One region of the Paenibacillus sp. NPDC056579 genome, then DNA from elsewhere that is predicted to be linked to it. Evidence: predicted binding sites of a transcription regulator. Region 1 holds the regulator's gene; each other region holds the start of a gene.
The links. The regulator LexA, encoded in region 1, represses DNA repair genes until DNA is damaged. The targets are predictions, from matches to a motif close to CGAACATATGTTCG.
Positions count from the first base shown of each region.

Region 2: the regulator LexA is predicted to act here: its motif matches at 3,054-3,067, upstream of ACFQ88_RS09500 (YhjD family protein).
Region 3: the regulator LexA is predicted to act here: its motif matches at 3,451-3,464, upstream of ACFQ88_RS34520 (YolD-like family protein).
Region 4: the regulator LexA is predicted to act here: its motif matches at 1,944-1,957, upstream of ACFQ88_RS24365 (YolD-like family protein).

Region 1 is NZ_JBHTVD010000001.1:270,415-276,372, forward strand. Features, by position in the region: gene ACFQ88_RS01380 (MerR family transcriptional regulator) at 1-352, shown strand, start outside; gene glnA (type I glutamate--ammonia ligase) at 394-1,773, shown strand; gene lexA (transcriptional repressor LexA) at 1,929-2,552, opposite strand; gene ACFQ88_RS01395 (LysM peptidoglycan-binding domain-containing protein) at 2,699-3,067, shown strand; gene ACFQ88_RS01400 (DUF896 domain-containing protein) at 3,198-3,392, shown strand; gene ACFQ88_RS01405 (aldo/keto reductase) at 3,411-4,400, shown strand; gene ACFQ88_RS01410 (hypothetical protein) at 4,438-4,941, shown strand; gene ACFQ88_RS01415 (HAD family hydrolase) at 4,994-5,809, shown strand; gene ACFQ88_RS01420 (1,2-dihydroxy-3-keto-5-methylthiopentene dioxygenase) at 5,881-5,958, opposite strand, start outside.
Region 2 is NZ_JBHTVD010000002.1:448,266-454,223, forward strand. Features, by position in the region: gene ACFQ88_RS09485 (ribonuclease J) at 1-612, opposite strand, end outside; gene ACFQ88_RS09490 (YhjD family protein) at 900-1,397, opposite strand; gene ACFQ88_RS09495 (DNA polymerase IV) at 1,394-2,659, opposite strand; gene ACFQ88_RS09500 (YhjD family protein) at 2,656-3,021, opposite strand; partial or broken gene ACFQ88_RS09505 (DUF4269 domain-containing protein) at 3,410-3,957, shown strand; gene ACFQ88_RS09510 (DUF5050 domain-containing protein) at 4,067-5,662, shown strand; gene ACFQ88_RS09515 (phosphotransferase family protein) at 5,812-5,958, shown strand, end outside.
Region 3 is NZ_JBHTVD010000014.1:101,722-107,679, reverse strand. Features, by position in the region: gene ACFQ88_RS34535 (Gfo/Idh/MocA family protein) at 1-509, shown strand, start outside; gene ACFQ88_RS34530 (PAS domain S-box protein) at 570-2,759, shown strand; gene ACFQ88_RS34525 (sulfite oxidase-like oxidoreductase) at 2,810-3,394, shown strand; gene ACFQ88_RS34520 (YolD-like family protein) at 3,502-3,861, shown strand; gene ACFQ88_RS34515 (sensor histidine kinase) at 4,057-5,877, shown strand; gene ACFQ88_RS34510 (response regulator transcription factor) at 5,870-5,958, shown strand, end outside.
Region 4 is NZ_JBHTVD010000006.1:494,640-500,597, forward strand. Features, by position in the region: gene ACFQ88_RS24355 (ROK family transcriptional regulator) at 1-465, opposite strand, end outside; gene ACFQ88_RS24360 (LexA family transcriptional regulator) at 1,313-1,573, opposite strand; gene ACFQ88_RS24365 (YolD-like family protein) at 1,557-1,871, opposite strand; gene ACFQ88_RS24370 (hypothetical protein) at 2,007-2,216, opposite strand; gene ACFQ88_RS24375 (hypothetical protein) at 2,213-2,407, opposite strand; gene ACFQ88_RS24380 (ATP-dependent DNA ligase) at 2,544-3,386, shown strand; gene ACFQ88_RS24385 (hypothetical protein) at 3,774-4,199, opposite strand; gene ACFQ88_RS24390 (alpha/beta-type small acid-soluble spore protein) at 4,485-4,691, shown strand; gene ACFQ88_RS24395 (CPBP family glutamic-type intramembrane protease) at 5,181-5,357, opposite strand; gene ACFQ88_RS24400 (RNA-guided endonuclease InsQ/TnpB family protein) at 5,455-5,958, opposite strand, start outside.

The sequences.
Region 1 (5,958 bases):
TACCGATTTGACGGCAAGACAGATCCGGTATTATGAACAGCATGAACTTATTATTCCGGCCCGAACCGGCGGGAATCAGCGGCTCTATTCGTTTAACGATGTGGAACGGCTGCTGGAGATTAAAGATTTGATCGAAAAGGGAGTTAACATAGCGGGCATCAAGCAAGTGCTGCTGCCGGTTTCCAAAGACTCCGAGGAAGCAACGGTCCTCAACGAGCAATCGGAAGTGAAGCGAAGAGAGATGACTGATTCCCAACTTCACCGTATGCTGAAACAGCAGCTGCTGGGCGGAGGTAAGCGGGGGCAAGTATCTTTGATTCAAGGAGAGCTTTCACGTTTCTTCAAGAAATGAAAAGGCTTCATCAGAGCAAGGGTTAAGTTCGTCTTTCGAACATGCTCTGTCATTTTAGTGATACCAAGGAGGAGAAATCGACCGTGACAGATAAAACATACACAAAAGAGGACATTTTACGCATTGCGAAGGAAGAAAATGTACGCTTTATCCGACTTCAGTTTACCGACTTGCTGGGCACGATCAAAAACGTGGAAATTCCGGTAAGCCAGCTGGAGAAAGCATTGGATAACAAAATGATGTTCGACGGCTCCTCCATCGAAGGCTACGTTCGTATTGAAGAATCCGACATGTACTTGTATCCGGATCTGAGCACATGGGTCGTATTCCCATGGGTAACAGAGGATCGCGTAGCCCGTCTGATCTGCGATATTTACTTGCCGGACGGCCGTCCGTTCCCTGGGGACCCGCGCGGCATTCTGAAAGCTGCGCTGAAGGAAGCCGAGGAAATGGGCTTTACCGATATGAATGTCGGACCGGAGCCGGAGTTTTTCTTGTTCAAGACCGACGAGAACGGCAATCCGACAATGGAATTGAACGACCAAGGCGGATATTTCGACCTGGCTCCAATGGACTTGGGCGAGAACTGCCGCCGCGAAATCGTATTGACTTTGGAGGAAATGGGCTTCGAGATCGAGGCTTCCCATCACGAGGTAGCTCCAGGTCAGCACGAGATCGATTTCAAATACGAGAGTGCGATCAAAGCGGCTGACCAAATCCAGACGTTCAAGCTGGTCGTTAAGACGGTAGCCAGACAGCACGGTCTTCATGCGAGCTTTATGCCGAAGCCTTTGTTCGGCGTGAACGGTTCGGGTATGCACTGCCACCAATCGCTGTTCAACGGCAAAACGAACGTGTTCTATGACGAAAGCGACAAGCTGGGCCTAAGCGCAACAGCAAGACAATATATGGCCGGTATTTTGCGTCACGCCCGCGCATTCGCAGCGATTACGAACCCGACGGTCAACTCTTACAAGCGTCTGGTTCCAGGCTACGAAGCTCCATGCTACGTTGCATGGTCTGCGAGCAACCGCAGCCCGATGATCCGTATTCCTGCTTCCCGCGGATTGAGCACGCGTGTAGAAGTGCGGAACCCGGATCCGGCGGCGAACCCCTATCTGGCTCTGGCCGTTATGCTGAAAGCGGGATTGGACGGCATTAAGAATAAAATGCAGCTTCCTCCTCCTACAGACAGAAACATCTATGTGATGTCCGAGGAAGAGCGCGAGGAGCAAGGCATTCCTAGCTTGCCTGTTGATTTGAAGCAGGCCCTGGATGAGCTTCTGCGAGACGATGTGATCTGCGATGCTTTGGGCGATCATGCTCTGGCGCATTTCGTAGAGCTTAAAGAAATCGAGTGGGACATTTACCGCACGCAAGTCCATGCTTGGGAGCGCGAGCAGTATTTGACTCTGTATTAATAAGGAACGACCCGGTGCCGGATGGCGCCGGGTTTTCTTTTTGTCTAAAGGTTGAGTGTGTTAATAAGCAGGATGCAGCAACGGTAATGCTTATGAAAGAAGAAAAAACAGCCGGGATCAGGAGCGAAGGCTCCGTGAATCCCGGCTGTTTGATGTTAATGGATGTCGCGAAATACTCCGACAACTCGTCCCAGTATGGTAACTTGATTCAAGCGAATCGGTTCCATGGTAGGATTCTCCGGCTGCAAACGGAAATGATCCTTCTCCTTGTAGAACCGTTTCACGGTTGCTTCATCATCCTCCGTCATGGCTACTACAATGTCACCGTTGTTCGCAGATTGCTGCTGGCGCACGATCACGTAGTCTCCGTTATGGATCCCGGCTTCAATCATACTATCGCCGATAACGCTGAGCATGAACACATTGTGGTCGCCGACGTAGTGGCTTGGCAGAGGGAAGTAGTCCTCGATGTTCTCCGTAGCTGTAATCGGTACACCGGCCGTGACGCGTCCGATCAATGGCACCCGGGCAACGGACAGGTCGAACTGGCTGCCTTCGGTAGAGGAGCCGTCAGTGATCTCTATGGCTCTCGGTTTAGTTGGATCGCGGCGGATGAGGCCCTTCTTCTCAAGACGCTCCAGATGTCCGTGCACAGTAGAACTGGAAGCAAGTCCGACGGCTTCACCGATTTCTCGAACGGAAGGCGGATATCCTTTATCTTTTACTTCATTCTTTATAAATTCCAGTATCGCCAGCTGCCGATTGGATAGTTTGCTCATCACGATCACTCCAGTATTGGTAATTATTATCCAAAGTATAACACAGAACCGGAGTTCGTACAAACATAAGTTCGAAAAAAACGGTTGACACAAACATTTGTTCGTGTTAATTTAATACCAGAACAAATGTTTGGGGGTCGTTGAACATGTATATGAATGAACAATTAATCCGCAGCACGGTATCTACTCACAACCGCAACCATAAGGCAAATAAGAAGTCTATGAATAAAGTAAAGCTAGCCAGGCTAGGCGCTTTGCTGGCCGCAGGGCTGTTGATAATCATACTAAGTCTTTTTATCTCCCTGTTCGGTGGAGATCAAGACGCGTTAGCCGCGGCTAACGGAAGCGCGTTGAAGTCGACGGTAGAAGTCGATAGAGGCGACACGCTCTGGAGCATCGCGAACGAGCACCTTGAGCAAGGGCAGAATGTTTCGGAATACATATATGAATTGAAGCGAGTGAATCAGCTTAAATCGAATGTGCTGCATGAAGGACAAATTCTCGTCTTACCCTAACGTTTGAGTACGGATCTGTTCCTGCTCTTGACAATCGAATCCTGTAATGTCAAAGTATAATTTGATGCATTTGGCGCTGTCTGTTCTTGTGCTTTCATGTACCAGACACGCGATAACCAGGAGGATTGGAATGAACGAATCAGAACACGATCAATACATCAAGCGAATTAATGAACTGGCACGAAAAGCGAAGTCGTCTGAACTGACTGAAGAAGAGATTGAAGAGCGCAACACATTAAGAAAGCGTTATATAGAAGCTTTCAAGAGCAATCTCCGCAATCAGCTGGATAATATTAAATTTGTGGACGATGAGAACAAGCAGTAATCGGGGGAGAAGAGTATAATGCAGTATCGGGTTTTGGGGAGAAGCGGCATTGCCGTCTCCGAGCTGTGCTTGGGGACAATGACTTTCGGTAATACCACGAACGAGTCCGACTCCATTCAGATGATTCATCGGTTTCTGGATGCCGGAGGGAACTTCATAGATACTGCAGACGTTTACGTTTCCGGTCAATCGGAAGTCATTGTTGGCAAAGTGATAAAGGAGCGCCGTTCCGATGTTATATTGGCTACAAAGGTTCGGTTTGCTACCGGTGACAATGTGAACCATGTCGGTTTATCGCGCAAACATATTATGGATGGTGTAGAAGCGAGCCTGCGGCGTTTAAATACGGATTACATCGATTTGTATCAGCTGCATGTATGGGACCAAATTACACCGATTGAAGAAACGCTTCGAACGTTGGATGACCTGGTGACATCTGGTAAAGTCAGATACATCGGTTGCTCCAACTTTTTGGCGTATCAGCTGATGAAATCATTAAGCTATAGTGATTTTGCAAGATATGCCAGATTCATATCCATTCAGCCGCAATATAGTTTGGTTAGCCGTCAAATGGACCGTGAAGTCATTCCGCTCTGTCTTGAGGAACAGGTTGGTGTCATTCCATGGGCACCGCTCGGCGGCGGATTTCTAACCGGAAGATATGTAAGAGGCCAGGAGCCGGTTGAGGGAAGGTTATCTTCTAAGGCCGGGGAGAGCCGATGGGAGCTCCGAAATACGGATAAAAACTTCCGCATCCTGGACGAGGTGACCGCTATTGCCGATGAAATCGGCAAAACTCCCGCTCAAGTGGCGCTGAACTGGCTGATTAATAAGAACGGCATAACATCCCCGATCTTTGGCGCCCGCACACTCGAGCAATTCGAGGAGAATATGGGGTCCGTAGGCTGGAGACTCACGGACGAACATTGGACAAGACTCGACCGGGTCAGCGCGTTGGAAGACGATTACCCTTACCGTTTTATTGAGAAATTCGCACGTCGAGTATAATGAGGGTCGTAAAGACTTCTATAAGGAGATAACAAGCATGTCTCGAAAGTGGGAACGAATGGTTCAGAAAAACTCCAAAGCTGCCAATAAAGTAAGAACGAAGCAGGGCAAGCCGCTGGTAAACGAAACGGCATCCGACGGCACGGTGACTATCCGCGGACGAAGCTGGGTAATGCCGATCGTACTGTTTTGCATAGGGATTTTTTGTTACATTGCATTCAGGGACACTTACCAGAGCGATAATTTGTATTGGGTAACCGGGGGCAGTTACATGGCTCTAGGTTTGTTCATCTTTTTTGTTCGCCGCCCATTCTTAAGAATCGGGAAAAACTATTTAGTGTCGCGCAGATTCTCAGGGGATAAAAGAGTCGATGCCGCACACATTCAAGAGATTGAGATATTGAAAGACGCGGTTGTCATTTCAACCAATAAAACCCGATGGGTATTCACGAAATTGTATCACCGATTCGATATGGCAGCACTGACAGAGCATCTGCAGGAATTCGCTGAACATAATGCCGTAAAGCTAAAGATAAGTTAAAGATCGGACAACATGGCCGTATCATACTTCATGGGAAAAGGATGGAATGAGAATGAGCATACAAGCGGTACTTTTTGATTTGGACGATACATTGCTGTGGGATGACCGCAGTGTGAAGGAAGCGTTTCAGGCTACTTGCGAAGAAGCTGCAAAATATTACGATATTGACCCGTCGGAGCTGGAAACGGCGGTACGCATAGAAGCTCGCGCGCTGTATGAGTCATATGAAACGTTTCCGTTCACCCAAATGATCGGAATTAACCCTTTTGAAGGCCTTTGGGCTAACTTCACCGAAGGGGAGAATGACAATTTCCGCAAGCTCGAGCAGCTTGCGCCAGGATATCGGACGCAATCCTGGACTCTAGGTCTTAAAGCGCTAGGGATCGACGATGCGGAGCTCGGCTACAAGCTCGGTGAGTTGTTCCCGGCAGAACGCCGGAAGCGCCCTTTTGTATATGAGGAGACATTCGAGGTGTTGAAGCAGCTGAAGGGGAACTACAAGCTGCTTCTGCTCACGAACGGTTCACCTGACCTGCAAAAGGAAAAATTGGCTGGAGTTCCGGATCTTGCTCCTTATTTTGATCATATTGTTATTTCAGGGAACTTTGGTGAAGGAAAGCCTGCTTCGTCGATTTTCCATCATGCTATGGATCTTCTCGGTATTACTCCTGAGCAAGGGGTTATGATTGGGGATAAGCTGACAACGGATATACTGGGCTCCGGACGAGTAGGCATGCCTAACATGTGGATCAATCGTCATGCTGTATCCCGGACGGATGAAATCGTTCCGGCTTATGAAATAACGAACCTTAGAGAAATCCAAGGTGTTATTGATACTATTAATCATTCTATTAATACAGTTAAATAATAGATTTAAGCTAACAAGATTAAGAAAAAGACCCTTCCGCTTTACGACTAAGCAGAGGGTCTTTTGTACGATTAGGCTTGTTGGAAGTTTGGATCCGCGAAAGGATGAGCGATCCAGCCTTCGGTTTCGATGAACAAACGAACGGCAAC
Region 2 (5,958 bases), on a different contig from region 1:
GAAGCCGGGACGCTCCGCATTCGTGCTCTCGGACAATAGAGCGAGCACGCCGTTATTGCCGATTTCCGCCATCCGGTGAACGTCGGGATATTGATGATTGACCGGAGTAAGGTCGAACTTGAAGTCGCCTGTATGCACGACGACCCCTTCCGGCGTGTGGAACACAATGCCCAGGCAATCCGGGATGCTGTGGTTGGTTCTAAAGAAGCTCGCGGTAATAGACCCGAAACGAAGGGTCGAATCCGCCGTAATTTCCGTCAGTTCGCTATCGGCAAGCAGCCCGGCTTCCGTCAATTTAATTTCGATGAGGCCTTTGGTTAACCGCGTCGAATAAATGGGCATATTCAGCTGCTTCAATATATACGGGATTCCGCCGATATGATCTTCGTGCCCGTGGGTAATGATCATACCGCGAACTTTGGAGCTGTTTTCCTTCAAATATGTAATTTCCGGAACGATGAGATCGATGCCGAGCAAGCTCTCATCCGGAAATTTAGAGCCGCAATCGATGACGACGATGTCGTCGGCGTATTGAACGACATACATGTTTTTACCGATTTCATTTACGCCTCCCAAGGCAAAAATCGATAGGGTACCCTTCTCACGGTTCAAGCGCTGATCCCTCCGTCTATAAGGACATGGTAAACATTCGGCAGGTCGGTTTCTCATCGGCATTAGAGAAAGCCCTCTGAATCCCTTCCAGGTCAGAGCGCTTAGCGTTTAAATCCCGCCGGTCATCCGGGCTGCGATCCCTATGTGCCGGAATGACGGCGGTGCAATGCACCAAAGCTGGAAACCGCCTGCGTTATATTATTCCCTGGACGCTGTTTACCTATCCGCGGCTTGATTATCCGTGTCCGTGAGCAAGAGGGAAGAGCGCATGCACCTCTGGCGAAGCGTTACTTCTTGTTTCGTACCGCTTCCTGCAAGGTGGCGACGAGGCTTTTGGCGTATCGTCCGATTCTGGCGCTAATTTCGGCCCGCATAAAGTCTTTGGTCATAGTAAACCGGTCCTCCCGTCCTCGACATACATAACGGTAATAAAGGGCCGTATCGTCCTTGGACTCCTCGAATAGACGAATGTTTTTTTCGAGCAGGGCGGCGCGCGATTTTTGCACGTCTTCGCGGATTTTGCGTGCCAATATTTTGGCCGCTGCGGAATACAGCAGCTTCAGCGTCATGGAGGACATTTCGACCTCGATGCTTCGTTTCTCGACAATCTGGAGCGCGACGGGAAGGAGAATATACTCTCTCATCAGCTCCAGCTCCTTGCGGGTAGGGGGCTCGGCGGCCGAAGAAGAGGTCTCGTTCGGAACCGACATCGACTGCTCCTTGTGCTGCGGCAGCATCATCCGGCTGGATTCCCACAATCCGTTGCCTTCGAGTTTTTTGCTCATTTATAATGCCCCCCGATTTTCCGCGACCTGTCGAACGCTTGCCCGGACGCCGTTACCGACGACGCCCTCATGATCGCAGCGCTGCCGTAACGCTCCTTGATCGTATCCGTAACGCGATCCAGAGCCCGCAGCTTGATTTGATCGTCGAACAGCGTCAATTGATACGTATCATCGTCGACAAGATTGCTGAGCGTAATGCCCATACGGCGGACCGGCATTTTGTCCCAGTAACGGTAAAACAGCGTCTTGGCCGACTCATAGACGGCGTTCGTATTGTTGGTCGGGTCCGGCATCTTTAATTGCCGCGAGAAGCCGGTGGGCGATTCGTAAGGGCTGCACATGCAGCTGACTGAAACGACCCAGCCCATATACCCTTTGCGCCGGCAGTCACGGCATACCTCCTCCGTCAGCTCCAGCAAAATGGTCTCGACCTCCGAGTTTTCCGTATAATCTCGCGGCAGCGTCATCATGTGCCCTACCGATTTGGGCGCCGTCTTGAAGGTGCCCGGCGTAACCGGAGAATCGTCCAGGCCGTTGGCCGTTCTCCACATGACCTCGGCATGAATATCGCTTTGCTTGCCGAAGCGCGCCCGGAACTTCTGCTTCAGCTGCGGCAGCGGCGTTTTGGCGATATCGCCGATCGTGAACATCCCGAGGCGGGCGAAATGAGCCGTCATGCGCGAGCCGACGCCGAACATTTTTTGCACGGGCTCCTTCCATAGCTCTTCAAGCTGCGAGGGGTCCAGCGTGAATATGCCGGTGTCGTTCTTTTTCGCCCATATGTCCGTCGCAATTTTGGCGAGAATTTTGTTCGAGCTGATGCCGACTCTCACCCAAACGCCGGTTTGCTGGAGCACCTTTTGCTGGATGGAGCGGGCGATGGTCACCGCATCTCCGAATATGCGAAGGCTGCCGGAGACGTCGAGAAACTGCTCGTCGATCGAGAAGATTTCTACAAGATCCGTATATTCTTTATAAATTTGCGTAATCATGAGGGAAACATCGATATAGTGCTGCATGCGGGGACGCATGACAACGAGATCCGGACACTTGGCCAACGCTTCGCCCAGCCGTTCCGCCGTCGTGACTCCATATTTCTTGGCGATTGGACAAGCGGCCAAAATAATGCCCGACCGGCGCGCCGGATCGCCCGCCACCGCCACCGGTCTATTCTTGTATTGCGGATGATCCGCCTTCTCGACGCTTGCATAAAAGCTCTGGCAGTCCGCCAGAAAAATCGTTCTGGTGCTTGTTCCGCTCATTTTAACCGCCCCCGTAACTTCGTCAGCATGGTCATCAGCTCTGCCTTGATCAAGCTTCTTAACATTTTAAAATGATGGATGTAGCCGCGAACCTTATATTCCACGTCAATGCCGAGCGTGCTCGTTTCCGTAGTCAAAATTTTAATGTTGTTCTTCCTCATCTTGTTCTTCAGGGTGTGCAGTTCCGCATAAACGGATTGCTCGATTTCCTTAAGATAAGCGACAGCATGATAGTACACTATCTTATCCCGGTACAGCTCCAGCTCGCGAATATCCCTTGCCAGCATATCCAGCAATATGGGCAGCAAAGTGAACTCCTTGATGATTTGAATATCCTCTTCTGTTTCGATTGTTCTGTTCATGTTAATACTCACAACTCATCACCACCGCTATGCGAACGTTCATTCGTATTTATTATATACCGAACACTTGTTCGTTATGCAAGTGAATTTTTTGGAAAATGAATTTTTGATGAAAAAGCCTAGTGTAGGTGCTCGGCAGGCGCGGGGAGGGGAATGGGTGATGCTGGAATTTCCATTGGAAGAAGGGCTTCCGGAACCGCGGGATCCTATGGTAAAATATTCTTTTTTGTATCCTGAAGCAGGGACGGAGTAAAACAATTTCGGGGAAGAGCGGTGGAAACGGTGCGGATGCGGCACGGGCAAACAGTGGCGAATATTAAGAATGGGCATAAAGCGGCGGATGGGTGCTTGCTAAAGAGCGTCTCTCATAGGGACGGGGCGCGGTAACATGGACACAAACCATTCGTTTGTATCGATAGCTTACTTGCAGTCCGGTAATGAGATTCAGCGCCGGGCTTATCGGGCGATCAGCGAGCTCGGTATTTTGGCTGATCTGGCTCCATATCACCCTGTATTATGCGGTACTGTGCCTATAGGCATCGATGTCGAAGGCTCCGATTTGGATATCGTCATGGAAGCATATGATTTCGAGGGCATGAAGGCGGAATGGACCGCCCTGTATGGGACTTATGACAGCTATGCCATGAAAGAAAAAACGATACGAGATGTGGCGGCGGTAAAAGCAAATTTTCAATACGCCGGCTTCGAGTTTGAATTATTCGCCCAGCCTTTGCCGGTACATCAGCAGCATGCCTACCGTCATATGATCATAGAGCATCATCTTCTTGCAGCCAATCCGCGCACATCAAAGCGGAAGTCATTCGATTGAAAAAGCAGGGAGTGAAAACCGAGCCCGCTTTTGCTCAAATCCTTGGACTGGAGGGAGACCCGTACGAAGCGCTTCTGCTCTTAGGAGAGCAGCTCGGGATCATCTGACCGCCTGGTCTGTTGTGGATGGGGACAAAAGGAGCGTAACCTTTCGGGGCCGTCGTTCGTCTATATTTCAGGATTGCAAAGACTTGCGGTAAAGGGAGAAGATGACCGTATGGGGAAAAACAAATGGTTATTTGCGGCCGCCTGTGTGATGGGGCTTAGCGTGATGGCCGCACCTGGTCAGAGCAGCGCTGCAGAGCAGAGCGTAGCGGTTTCGCTGCCGAAGTTCGAAGTGAAGCTGAACGGAAATCAGGTCGAAAATGATTATCGTCAGTACCCGCTGCTGGTGTACAAGGATATAACGTACGTTCCTATGACATGGTACGATTCGAGGCTGCTCGGATTGGAAACGGGATGGTCGGCGCAGGACGGACTCAGCATCGCCAAGGGCAGCGTGACGTCGTCTTATGCAGCTTACGCAGCAGACCATAAAAACGCGGGCAGCGCCAGGGCAACGATCTCTTCCTTTGGGATTACGATCAACGGGAAAACCGTGGACAACGCCAAGGAGCCTTACCCGCTGCTAACCTTCCGCGATGTGACCTACTTCCCGCTGACATGGAAATTCGCGCATGAGGAGTTCGGCTGGGATTACGTCTGGGACCCGTCGGCAGGACTTGCGATTACCGCAGATAATCCCAAAGTCGAGAAGGTCAGCCTTTCGGCTGCCGCAGGCGGCAATAACGTGGCTTTGTTTAAAGGCTATTATTATTTTACCGAAACGGAAGGAACTACGGTTCAGGTTTACAGGGCGCCGGAACAGGATACCTCGAGCAAGCAACGGGTGTATTCGTATAACGGAGAGTCGGTCTACGACTTCAATAACTACTTGCAATTTTGGACGGCAAATGACGAGCTGTGGTTCTCCTACCATGTAGGAGGGGCTACCATGGGCTCCGACGTTTACTGCAAAGTAGGGGACGACGGCAAGGCGACGTTGGAGCACCGGGGCTACCTCGATTTTAAACCAACGACGAACGGCACCTTGATCATCCGTCAATCGGTACCGCCAGGGGGCAACAATCTGTCGCTGGCGCCAGCAGGGCAGGAAGACCGGAACGGCGGCAGCGTAGGGAAGCCCGACCTTATCTATGGATGGCACATTACGGATAACGGCGGCGGCAGAGGCTTCGCAGGGGACAGATCGACGACGGTCATCGGAGACGAAGTCTATGTGATGGGCTCGTCGTATCCTGTAGAGAACGGGGCGAGCTTAAACCGGATTTACAAAATTAACTTGAACACCAACGAGACGACGGAAGTGACGTCCTTCGGGGTGAAGCATTTTAAAATCATCAATGAGAAGCTGTACTACGTAAAAGAGGAGGACGGACTCTTGTATGCCTCCAAGCCGGACGGCTCCGGCGGGCGGCCGGTATCCGATCGTCAAGCGGCCAATTGGTATGACGAGGTCGGCGGCAGCGTCTATTATACGGAAGCGGATGCGGCCGGAGGCTACCGTCTGTATAAAGCGGACCCTGCGGGAGCCGATACGCTTGTCATCAAGGATACGCTGGAAAGCGTGCAAATCGTAAAAGACCGGATCGTCTGCAATCTGGCGGCGGGAGGCGATTACGGGATCAAGGTACTGGACCCGTCGGGCGCGCTCGAGGTGGCCGTTGCGGATCAGGCGGCTCATCTGTTCGCCTATGAAGATGCCATCGTATTTGTTTCCGCCGAAGATCAATCGGTGAAAAGGCTGAAATAAGTGATTCGATCCACTCGCGGCTGCTTCGGCAGCCGTTTTTTTTGTTCAGTCGCAAGATCCCTTTTTTTACCGCTTCTTATCCGTTACAATGTGGAAAAGACCCGCGGAGGCATGAAAGAAGCACTTTTTTTAATGAGAGGAGCGGTCGTATGCATTCCATTCCAAGGCCCCGTTTCGAAGATGTAGAGCATTATGCCAAGCTGTTCACGAATGCGGATTATTGGACTCCTTACGTTCACATGGTATGTGAGCATCATCAGCTCGTTCCTTGCTCGGACATCAAGGCAGGCTTTCCC
Region 3 (5,958 bases), on a different contig from region 1:
AGCTGCATAGCGCCAAGCATACGCTGTACGACGACCTGATCCATATGCTCGATCTGCTGCTGTGGCTGGGCGGCACTTCGTATAAGGATTTGCATTACGTTGAGCAGGCCGACGAGGAAGGCAGGCTGATTTTGGGCTCCGGGAGCCTCGTGTTTGACGGAGCTGGAGCGGGAGCCGAAGGCGGGGCAGTGGCTAGGGAGACTGCTCGTACCGGGCAATTCAGCATGTCGCGGCGTGCAGGAGCGGACTTGGAGAAGCTCGAGCTGCATGGAGCCGGGCGTTCGGCCGAGGTGGTCAATATGGAATCGGCCGTATGGATGGAGAAAGAGGCTCAGCCGAGGGCAGGCGGATTCGGCAGCTGGGATACGATTCTTCATCGGCGCGGCTTTGCCGGCGTGATCGCTCATTTTCTCGATAGCTTGAGCGAGCCTTTGTCTTGCACGATAAAAGCGGATCTGACGCTTCCTTCTCATAAGCTGGTAGAAAGGTTAAACTTACATACGCAATGATCGCATTTCGAATACCGATTACTGGTAACTGTTGGATAAGCTAAGGAGGCGTCATGCTTTATGTGTTCATTGCATCCGGATCACCCTTCTTTTTATGCAAATGCGTTCTTGCATGCACCTATCGGTATCGCTATTGCATCCGTCCATGGTGAATGGGCCAAGGTGAACCGGGCACTTTGCAACATGCTCGGATATGATGAGGATGAGCTTAGTTCGTTGGATTATCGAACGATAGCCCGCCGGGAGGACCTGTTAATTGCCGATCAGCTTGTTCAGGACATGCTGGAGGGAGGGAGCACTTCCTGCTCCCTGGAAGTTCGCTATTGGCACAAATCCGGGCGAACGGTATGGATTTCGCAGCATATGTCGTTAATCCGTGATGAGATAGGCAATCCTCAATGCTTCTATATTCACTTTACGGATATGACCCGGCAGCGGCAGTCGAATCAGCTGTATTCCGTTATAACCGAGCACTCTCTGGACATCATTTCTTTTAATTCGCCGGAGGGAGTTTGTCTGTACATCTCACCTGCCGTTCGCTATTTGCTCGGTTACTATCCGGAGGAGCTAGTCGGGAAGCAGCACCTGGATTATGTTCATCCCGAGGATAAGGCCTACCTGATGGGGCGAACGTACAGCGATACGGATAAGATCACTTACCGCTATCGCCATGCCGACGGACATTATGTCTGGTTCGAGACCACGATGAAATTTATCCGCGATGCACAAGGCAAGGTAGAAACGACTCTGGCCATAGGACGCGACATCTCCGAGCGTATTAAGACCGAGCAGGCCTTGGAAAATAGCAGAAGGAATTTGGCCGAGGCACAAAAAATCGCATCCATCGGCAGCTGGGAATGGGATTTGCTCACCAACGATGTGGTTTGGTCGGAAGAGCTGATGCGTATTTGCGACATCGAGCCCGAAGTATTCTGCGGCAAATTCGAAAAGTTGATTACGTATATCCATCCCGATGACTTGGACATGGTGCTTCATAATATAAAACGGGCGCGGGAAGGGCAGCCGTATAACCTGGAATGCCGCATCCTGACATCCACATCAACCGATAAATACGTACATATTCAAGGTATCGTAATATACGATTCACATAATAAGCCTTACAAAATGCACGGAACCGTGCAGGATATTACCGAACGCTATAAAATGCAGCAGCTGCTGGAAGAAACGATCGACCGGTATACTTCCTTGAAAAAGTACAATCCGGACGGCATCATCTCCTTGGACAAACAAGGCTATATCGTGTCCGCCAATCCGGCGGCTCAGACCATATCGGGCTACAGCGCACAGGAGCTGGTGCAGCTTCATTTTACCGATTTGCTGCATCCGGATGATATGATCCGCGCCTTGGCGTGGTACGAGCAATTTTTACAGGGGGAAATGACCGAACGCGAAGACCTGAGCATTAAGCACAAGGACGGCCGATTTATTAATCTGTTAATTACTCCTGCTCCGATCATTATCAGGCAGCAAATCGTCGGTTGTTACATCGTAGTAAAGGATATTACCGATCAAAAGAAGACGGACGAGCTGCTGCGGCAGTCGGAGAAGCTGTCAGTCGTTGGGCAGCTGGCCGCAGGTGTAGCTCATGAAATCCGCAATCCTCTGACAGCTCTGAAGGGCTTCGTGAAGCTGATGATGTATTCGGAGCATTCATTTCCAAGGTATTTGGCGATTATGAAGGAAGAGCTCGAGCGGATCGAGCTGATCGTCAGCGAGCTGTTGATGCTGTCGAAGCCTCAGACCACCAATTTGCGCTGCATGAATTTGAAAGAAGTGCTGGAGGAGGTCCAGGCTCTAATAGGGACGCAGGCCATCATGAAAAACATCGACATTCAGCTGGATGCGGAGGGCGACTTGTTCCCGGTATACTGCGATCCGAATCAAATCAAGCAGGTGTTCATCAATTTTATTAAAAACGGCATTGAAGCGATGAATCAGGAAGGCGTTATCCGGATCCATCTATCCGATGATTCCGAGTGCTTTACCCGAGTGCAAATCATAGATGAAGGCTGCGGTATACCTGAAGACAAGCTCCCGAGATTGGGTGAGCCGTTTTTTACGACCAAGGAGGGCGGAACGGGCCTTGGCTTGATGATCAGCCAAAAAATCATCGAGCATCACGGCGGGACGATGTCGATCTACAGCCAATTAAACGTTGGTACGACGGTGGAGGTCTGCTTCCCTACGTCAGATATCCAGCTGGAAGAACGGCGAGCGGTTCGGGCATAATAAGGGAATAAAGGCATCTATTACAGCCAGTCGAAGGAGGCAGGTTGCTTATGAGTATGATGAAGGACATTGAGCATCGAGTACCGCCGGGGCAAACCTTGACTCAGGGGTTTCCGGTTCTGCATTACGGCAGCGTGCCGTATTACAGCGATTTGAGCAAGTGGGATTTTCGCCTGTTCGGGCTTGTGGAGGAAGAGGTTACTCTTAGCTACGACCAATTCATGGAGCTGCCGCGGAAGCAGTTCACGAACGACATTCATTGCGTGACGACATGGTCCAAGCTCGATAACGAGTGGGAGGGCATCGCGGTCAGCGAGGTCTTGAAACGGGTTAAGCTGAAGCCGGAAGCCCAATACGTCATGCTTCACGCCGAGCACGGCTGGACGACGAATCTGCCGCTGGATGACTTTATGCGGGATACTTCATTCTTCGGTCTGAAGCATAACGGGCAGCCGCTGACCCCTGATCATGGCTATCCGGTACGGGCGGTCGTGCCGCATTTGTATTTCTGGAAGAGCGCGAAATGGGTTCGCGGCATTGAGTTTATGGAGAAGGATAAGCCGGGCTTTTGGGAGCGAAACGGCTATCACATGTATGGAGATCCGTTCAAAGAGCAGAGGTACGATTTTGACTAGGTTACTAAGGAAAGCTCAGATGAATAAATCTGGGCTTTTTTTTATACTTGAAAAATAGAACGTTTGTTCGTATATTAGTAATATCGAATTTCAATGAGGAGGAAGTCATGAAACCAGCCAAATGGACTTCAGAAGCAAACGTAATCAGGGAATCTTCCGGTATGATGCTCCCAGAGTATCGTGAAGAGAATGTATTTTATTATGATCAGGATGAAAAGTGGAGAAAGCCAGTGCTGACCGAAGAAGAGCAGCAGGAAATGTTTAGGCGACTGAGGGATTCCAAGGCAAAGGCAGTTGAAGTCTGTGTAAGGGTTTATGGTGAGCATGAAACTAGAAATATAACGGGAATCGTCACGGGACTGGATAATTACCCTGGACTGCTGGATCAATACCTCGTTAAGATAGAAGCAAAGGGAGACTGGCAGCTATTCAACTTTTCAGATGTTATTGAGGTTCTTAAATCATGATTCTCCCTATGAAATTGGCTTCGATATATCTCGAAGTCCATTTTTTTTATTTGCGGTAAATGCTGGGATAGCATCTTCTTTATTGACAGGCAGCCAAGTTAATAATAAATTGATGTTTAATAAAGTTCGGCAAAATGAAACCGTATTCAGGACGTCATTGCAACATGAACGATACAGCTAAAGGAGTGAACCTGAGTGAAGTCCGGTATCCAAAAGCTGCGCGGCGCTTTACTAGGCGCAAGCCTGCAGAAGAGATTGCTGCTGTTATTTTTACCCTTGGCCGTAGTGCCGCTAGCGGTGTTGGGTGCCTTTTCGTATTACAAATCGTCACAGGTCGTCCGGGATCAGGTATGCAGGACCATACTGGAAAACTTGTCTCAAGTCAATTACAGCATGAGCTATTTTGTCAAAGATATCGAACAGCTGTCGATGTATGTGTACAGCAATCGCGAAATCCAAGAGGTTCTGGCTAAGGACCCTAACCGTCCGCTTGCGGAAAAGCATCAGGATCAAAAGCGGATAGGCGACATTTTGGAAACGTTTTTAGGATTCAAAGGCTGGGAAATCGCGATCTATTTGCTCGGCGAGAACGGAGACCGGTATTTCTCAGGGGATTTGCTTCCTGGTCAATACGACGATTACAACCCCAATTGGGGCTTGTTTCGCAAAATGAGATTCGCCGACGGCAATGTCGTCTGGGATACCCACTACAGTATGAAAAAAACCGACGATTTCGGCATCGTGCTGAGCAGCGGCCGAATGCTGAAGAACATCAACACCAATCAGCAGCTGGGGTATATCGTTATCGACATTATGGAAAGCGGGTTAGCGGACAAATATAACAAAGCGCGATTGGCTGAAGGCGGACAAGTATTCCTTCTCGACCGCAACGGCTATATTATTTCCAGCACTCCCTCCAAGCATAAAGTCGGGACGAAGCTGGCGGAGCCTTATGTGAATGCAGTGCTTTCGGGAAGTAAAGGGTTCTTCAAGCAAGGGTCGGAAGGCGGCGGAGCGCCGTCCATGGTCATTTACGATACTTCCGAGAGCACCGGCTTCAAGCTGATTAGCGTTGTTCCTACTGCGGTGTTGACCAAAGAAAGCACGAGCATCCGCGACTTGACCTTCTGGGTAATGGCCATCGGCGTTCTCGTTACATGCTGGCTTGCGTTTGTGTTGTCCGTCACGATAACAGGTCCGCTAAGAAAGCTGAAGTCGTTAATGTACTTAGTGGAGAGCGGCAATTTGAATGTTTCCTTTACCTCCAAATATAGAGATGAGGTAGGGCAGCTTGGCCGGAGCTTTAACGCTATGGTCCAACGGATCAAGCAGCTGATCGATGAGGTGTATCATAAGCAGCTGATGGTTCAGCAGGCGGAGATTAAAGCGATTCAGGCTCAATTTAACCCGCATTTTCTATACAATGCGCTGGATTCGATCAATTGGATGGCCCGGATTCATAAGCTCGACGACATCAGCCGCACGGCGATTTCGCTAGGAGAGCTTCTCCGGTTCAGCATCCGCAAAGGGAACCCTTTTATCACTATTCGCGAGGATATGCAGCAAATCCGCAATTATTTATTTATTCAAAAAATGCGCTACGGCGACAAGTTTGAAGCGATAATCGATATCGCGCCGGAAGTGGAACGGCTGTATACGCTGAAGCTGCTGCTGCAGCCCGTTGTAGAAAATGCGATTACCCATGGGCTTGAAATGAAGCCGGGCAAAGGCATACTTCACATCCAAGGATTGCTTGAAGGCGACCGGGTTATTTTTCACGTAAGGGATAATGGAGTCGGAATGCCCGAAGACATATTGGAGCGTATGAAGGCCGGGAGCTTCGCATCGTCAAACGAGCAAAAGACAGGGATCGGGCTGGAAAACTTAATTAAGAGAATACAGCTGTATTTTGGCGAGCAGGGCTGGTTCTCGATAGAGAGCGAAGCGCAATCAGGCACGATAATAACGATCAACATACCGGCAATGGAGACACCAGGAGGGGAAACCCATGTATAAAGTGATGATTGTGGAGGATGAATGGCTGGTACGGGAAGGATTAAAGCAGACCATCCCATGGGAGCAGGTCGGCTGCGAGCT
Region 4 (5,958 bases), on a different contig from region 1:
AATTCCTTCTTTGCAGTTGATTAATCCGGGAATGCAGAAACCGACTGCGATCACAGCATCCATCAACACAGAAGCTTTATCTAAGCTTGAGAGAATACATTCGTAAATCGTCCGAAAGTCTTTATCGGTTTCCCACCGTTCCTTCCAGACAACATACCCGTCAAGATCCGTGATACAAATAAACAGCCCCTTTAACAAAAGCTCGACCCCAACTCCAAAGCCGGATCGCGGATTAAACCTTAGCTCGATCGCCTTTCGCCCACCTTCTCTGGTAGATGAACCGAACCCGGTCTCCATCACAAACTTCTTGGATATCAATTCATCGACGATAGCGGAAACGGTCGAACGGCTAAGGTTTAGCTTTTGCGCTACTTTAGCCCGACTAATCGGCTGATTGGAACGAATCGTTTCCAATACGAGGTGTCGATTTAATTTTTTCAAATGTTCCAAACTGCCTTTTTTCAATTCCCTATCTCCTTGAATTTTGGTATAAATTTAATTTAAACGAAGAAGCTGGTCACGTCAAATTATAAAAGAACAAGTAAAATCAACTATAGGAGATATTTCACAGCGGGTTGTTTCACATCCTTACAAATCTTTAAACTATCACTTAAATTTTTTACTGCATCAATTATTGCAGCAATTAATGGTGTTAGTAACATGTGATCCATGGAAGAATTTGTTGTATCCGTCCAGAACCACAGCAATCCCAGTTTAAGATCTGCAGCTCCAACATCTCTGTGTACTTACCCACCAATGCCCAATATTACTATATCCCCTCTTACTATATCCTAACTGAACATCTTCGCTTAATCCTCAGTCCCTGATTGTTAAAGTATCCTGCCCGATTGCACTTTCCCCAATACTGTAACTTTAATATGGGATAGCTACACCGCATGATCCATGTAACCACATAACAAAATCCCCGACGATTTTCTCGTCAGGGAATGATTTTGGGACTAAACATATCCTAAAATATATATAATTATATGCTCATTCATTGTCACAACTAAGAACTTAAATAATCTATACTATCCGCAGCTTCGATTCATGGTTTATCACATACATGATCTATTACCACATTGAGGACATGCAATACATATAGCTTCAGACGCATTTACCGGCACAGCAACAGGATACTGGCAGCAATCACAGGGTATATATTTAAATTCTGGTTTGCTATTCTCAACTTTGCTTATCATTAGGACCCTCTCCTTAATGTGAAAAATTGAAGCTACGCTAATTTTAACGTCTACAAGTGAGTTGCTCGTCCGCGGCGGGGCGACATAATCCTCCATTCCCAGCGAAATCATTAATTGGAACCGTAAGCATTCCAGATACCGCTTGTCCTGGGCTTTGGATCGTATTCCTCGTTCAGGAGAATAATTCTCTCCGGATCATTTTTGGACCATTCAAGAAACCCTTTCTTCGTCAGCTCAGCAAGAACCTCATAAACTCCATCGCGACTACGGCCCGTTTTGATCTCAATTTCCCGTATCGACGGCATCCTATGATGTAAGGTTGAAAAATTCGCCAAAATACGAATAAGCTTCCGCTCAATATCCTTCGCCATCGATGTCCACCCCAATTATGCCTTCAAATTTGAACAGCTGCCAATCGTTATTTATTTTCATTTTGACAAGATACTTGTCAAGCCCAGTTACAACTCCTGTTATTTGTTGAATTTCGAAATCATTAAAAACCGTGATGCAGACTTCAACAGCATTGGCTTTAGAAACCTTCAGCTTGCCAAACATCTCTTGTTGCTCTTCCTCAGTTATCTCCGGCCTTTTCAATTTATCTTCCTGTTCATAAAGAATTACGCTCTGCTCACGATGCTCTGGCAGTTTCATTCTTGGCGATTCCCACATTACATTCTCGCCTGCTGTTAATTTATGGGTTTCATGAGCGCCCTCCTTGTAAATTTCTATATTACCAATATACGAACAAATGTTCCCTTTTTCAAGCAGAAAAATAGCCCAGGTAATATTTTCCTGAGCAGATTATTATTTCGCATGCACAAATTTACAGGCTTGCCTCATATACCGTTCGCCTTTAATTTTTATGGAAACATCCGTTATTTCCTCAATTACACCGCTGCCGATCAATTCTTCGCCATGAAATACGATGACCGGCTTACGATCGATAGCAGCCGAATGAAGGTGAATCTCTGAGGTTAGTTCACGGAATCCTCTATACAACCTGTTCCGCTTCATTTCGCTGTCACCTGCTCCGGATATTCCGCCTTCAGTGCCTCGATTGTATCGAATTTAACTGTTTCAAATATGAATTTAGCTGCTGCCTTCGCCGTCTTGTTTTTAATGATGTGACCGTAATACTTTCCGTTCTTGGCAAATACAAACATCGTCTTGTCGGGTTCGTTCAGTAATGGATACTTCTCGATCATGGGAAACCTCCGGGAATGTATTTTCTTTCCCCATTGTAAGCGTGCCTCGGCACCCGTGCAATGAATTTTTCTTACCACAAGTTACCGAAGGTCGTAGCTGCACTGTTGAGCTATAATGGCGGTTGAGGTGATTTTTGTGTATATTCAGCCGATGTTGCTTGAAACCGCGCCGGAACCGTTCTCCGATGACGATTACATTTTTGAACCAAAGATCGACGGTCACCGACTCATCTTGTCCAGGATCAACGGCCAGACACGTTTATATACACGGCATAACAACGACTGCACGCGGCAGTATCCGGAACTAGTAAATCTCGGACTCGACAACGTAATTCTAGATGGAGAGGTCGCGGCAACCGATGAATTTGGCCGAGTAGATTTTGAATCCATAATGGAACGTTTCTCATTGAGGAAGTTAGAAAAGGTCAGGCAGGCTGCGGAGACCAGACCGGTAAACTATGTGGTGTTCGATATCCTGCAGTATAAGGGCGAAGATCTGCGCGGTTACCCATTACATAAACGTAAAGAGCTACTTGCATCATTGACCTTTGGTAATCCGAATATGACGGTCATACCCACTGTCGAGGAGAAAGGCGAGGAACTATACTCCCACATTGAATCGCTCAGCATGGAAGGGATCGTCGCCAAACGTGCCAATTCGATATATGTGAGCAGCAGGTCGAGTGCCTGGCTTAAAATCATTAATTGGACTTACACCGAGGTTTTTATTTCTGGCTATCGTAAGGCCGAATTTGGATGGCTAGCTGCCGATGGGCACGGTCGACCGCTAGGGATAATTGAGCTCGGGGTAACTCCACGCCAAAAGATGGCATTTTATGGTGTCAAAGATCAACTAATACGTGGAGAAGACCGAGAATTTGTTTATCTTGAACCGCGGCTGCGTGTAAAAGTAAAATTACGAAATTGGACAAAGGCCGGGCTCCTGAGGACTCCTGTTATGGTTGATTTCGTGATATGAACATAATATCGAAGCTCCTCATTTACATTACACAATGAACATGGTACGATAATCATTGTAATAGGTTCATATAAAAGCTGGTGTCCGCTATAGCACCAGTTTTTTTATTTATATTGTTTTAAAATGACTTGATCCAAAAATAAAATGAAACAAGAAATAGTCCTATAGAAATATATTTAGCAAAAAATCTTGGAACAACAATTGATGAAAACCAGCCTATTAAAACAGAAGCAAATGCAAGTCCTACCAGTATATATAATGGTTTGGCTGAAATACTAAAGTTTATCCCATCAGCGGATTCATTCATTCTTCTCACTTTCTCATAAAATCTCAATTATAATGGATTAAGATTAAGATATTTATCAATAAATCCTTGATAACATGGTTTCAAAAGCCCCCCAATTTCATTTTAAAACTACATCCAATATTGCTCATTAATCGAAACATCCCCTTTATCCTCAATGCTCTACACAATAATCCAAATACACCTAGATGGTCTATATCAATTGTAATAATATAATTTTCTTGTATTTTATTACGTGCCAACATAATGCCATCAATTCTTAAATACCTATCCAGTGAAATACTATTATTATCAATAGGTTGCCTTACGAGAATTGTTTCCCCACCATTTAAATGCTCTAAAAAATCTGAGTAGTTTGAGATATGTTCAAACTTTAAGTCAACAACATCCATGTGTTCATATATATAATAATTAACATTTAAATTAATTCTAAATATGATCGTACTTTGATCCCCAAAACCAATTCCAGTAATCAATCCATCATGGTATACATTTTTTAACTTAATCAAAATACTCACCACCAAAATAAGGAAATTACTAATAATTGTGGAATAGATTTCTCCGCAAAATTAGTGTTAAACTAGGAAGCCTAAGCGGCAAATTTTCCTTTCTAAGCCTCTTTTGCAAACGACGGACCCATTCCTCAAATTTCTTCTAAAACGACCCAAAAATGCCTTCTGGATAGCAAGGGGTTAATACAAATAAAGATATTACTAAGGATAAATTTTCCACGTATAGTCCAAATCACTCTTTTGGATAATACAATTACACCAAAAAAAGGAGTGATTACCAACATGGCAAACAATTCTTTAGTAGTACAACAAGCACAGGCAGCAATTGATCAACTGAAGTATGAGGTGGCCCAAGAGTTAGGTATTCAATTATCCCCAACTGGTTACAATGGACATCTTGCCACTCGCGATGCGGGAGCTATTGGTGGAAACATAACAAAACGATTAGTCCAAATTGGTGAGCAACAGCTTACCGGGTCCAGACGCTAGTTCTGTATCCTAAATAACAGGCCTTATAACACTTTTCCTCCTCCTTAGCGTGTTATAAGGCCTGTTCCTTCAAACCGAACCCCCTTTTATGACCATAAAGACATCGGTTTATTTATCTTCATATTGAAAATCGATCTCGCCTTTTGCGTTATACAAAATACCTGGATCCGGCTTTTCGTTGTTCCACATATTCTTGTTACTCCTGATTAGAATTCCCTCACCGGCTGCAGCATTAGGACTGCTACCAATCGTCACGATCCCCCGATTTAAGAATATACCCATCCGGAATATGGTGCAAATGATACTCCCCTTGATTTCAATGCTTTATATAAATTTATTTCTGGCTGTGACCTAAATAGCAATCCGTCGTTGTAAGTGGATGCTACTTGTTTCATCTGTTCTTGAAAACCTATAAAGACTCTCAAACGGATTGAGCTTGTGTCATGATTGTGTTCAAAACTACTCAAGTTAGTCGAAGACCCACCACGATTAGTTATTGAGACTATTGAGAGTTGTAGCAAATAGATTCCATAAAATATGTACAATTATAGAAGGTATTAATGAACGTGAAAAATAATATAATAATCCAAATACTATCCCCATTAAAAATCCAGTTAAAGGATAATAGAAATGTATTGAACCTCCACACCCTCGAAAGGGTGGGATTCTTAGCTAGTTAACGGGCGCATTCGTTTCCGCTTTGCCCAACTGCTAAGTTAAGGGCTAGTTCAATAGCCCGTCCTAGATCAGAGCATATAGCTATCTAGGCTGACAGACTGTTACCATCTGCCACAGGTTGACGCATGATGTTGATTGCACCGACACGATCTCGATGCGCTGTATATCCGCAGGTGCATTGATACGTTCGATCTTTTGCTTTGTTACGCTGACCGCAGGATGGGCATGTTTGAGACGTGTATGATGGATTCACTTCAACAACTTTGATTCCAGCGATTGCTGCTTTGTATGCGATGAACATTTGCAACTGATAGAACGACCAATTATGCAGATTCTTAGCGTTTTTGCGACTTGTTCTTGTCGTCTTGCGAATACCAGTCAGTTTCTCCAGCTTAATGACGGATACGTTCTCTTGGATAGCCACATTGACGATCTGCCGACTGATTTTGTGGTTTTGGTCTTTCATGTAACGACTTTCCTTGTCGCGCCGTTTACGGATGGCAGATAGCTTCTTAAGCTTTCCTAGTTTGCGACGATTGTCAATGTACTTACGGCGAATATACTTGTTTTTTCTTCCGTTGCCGACGAA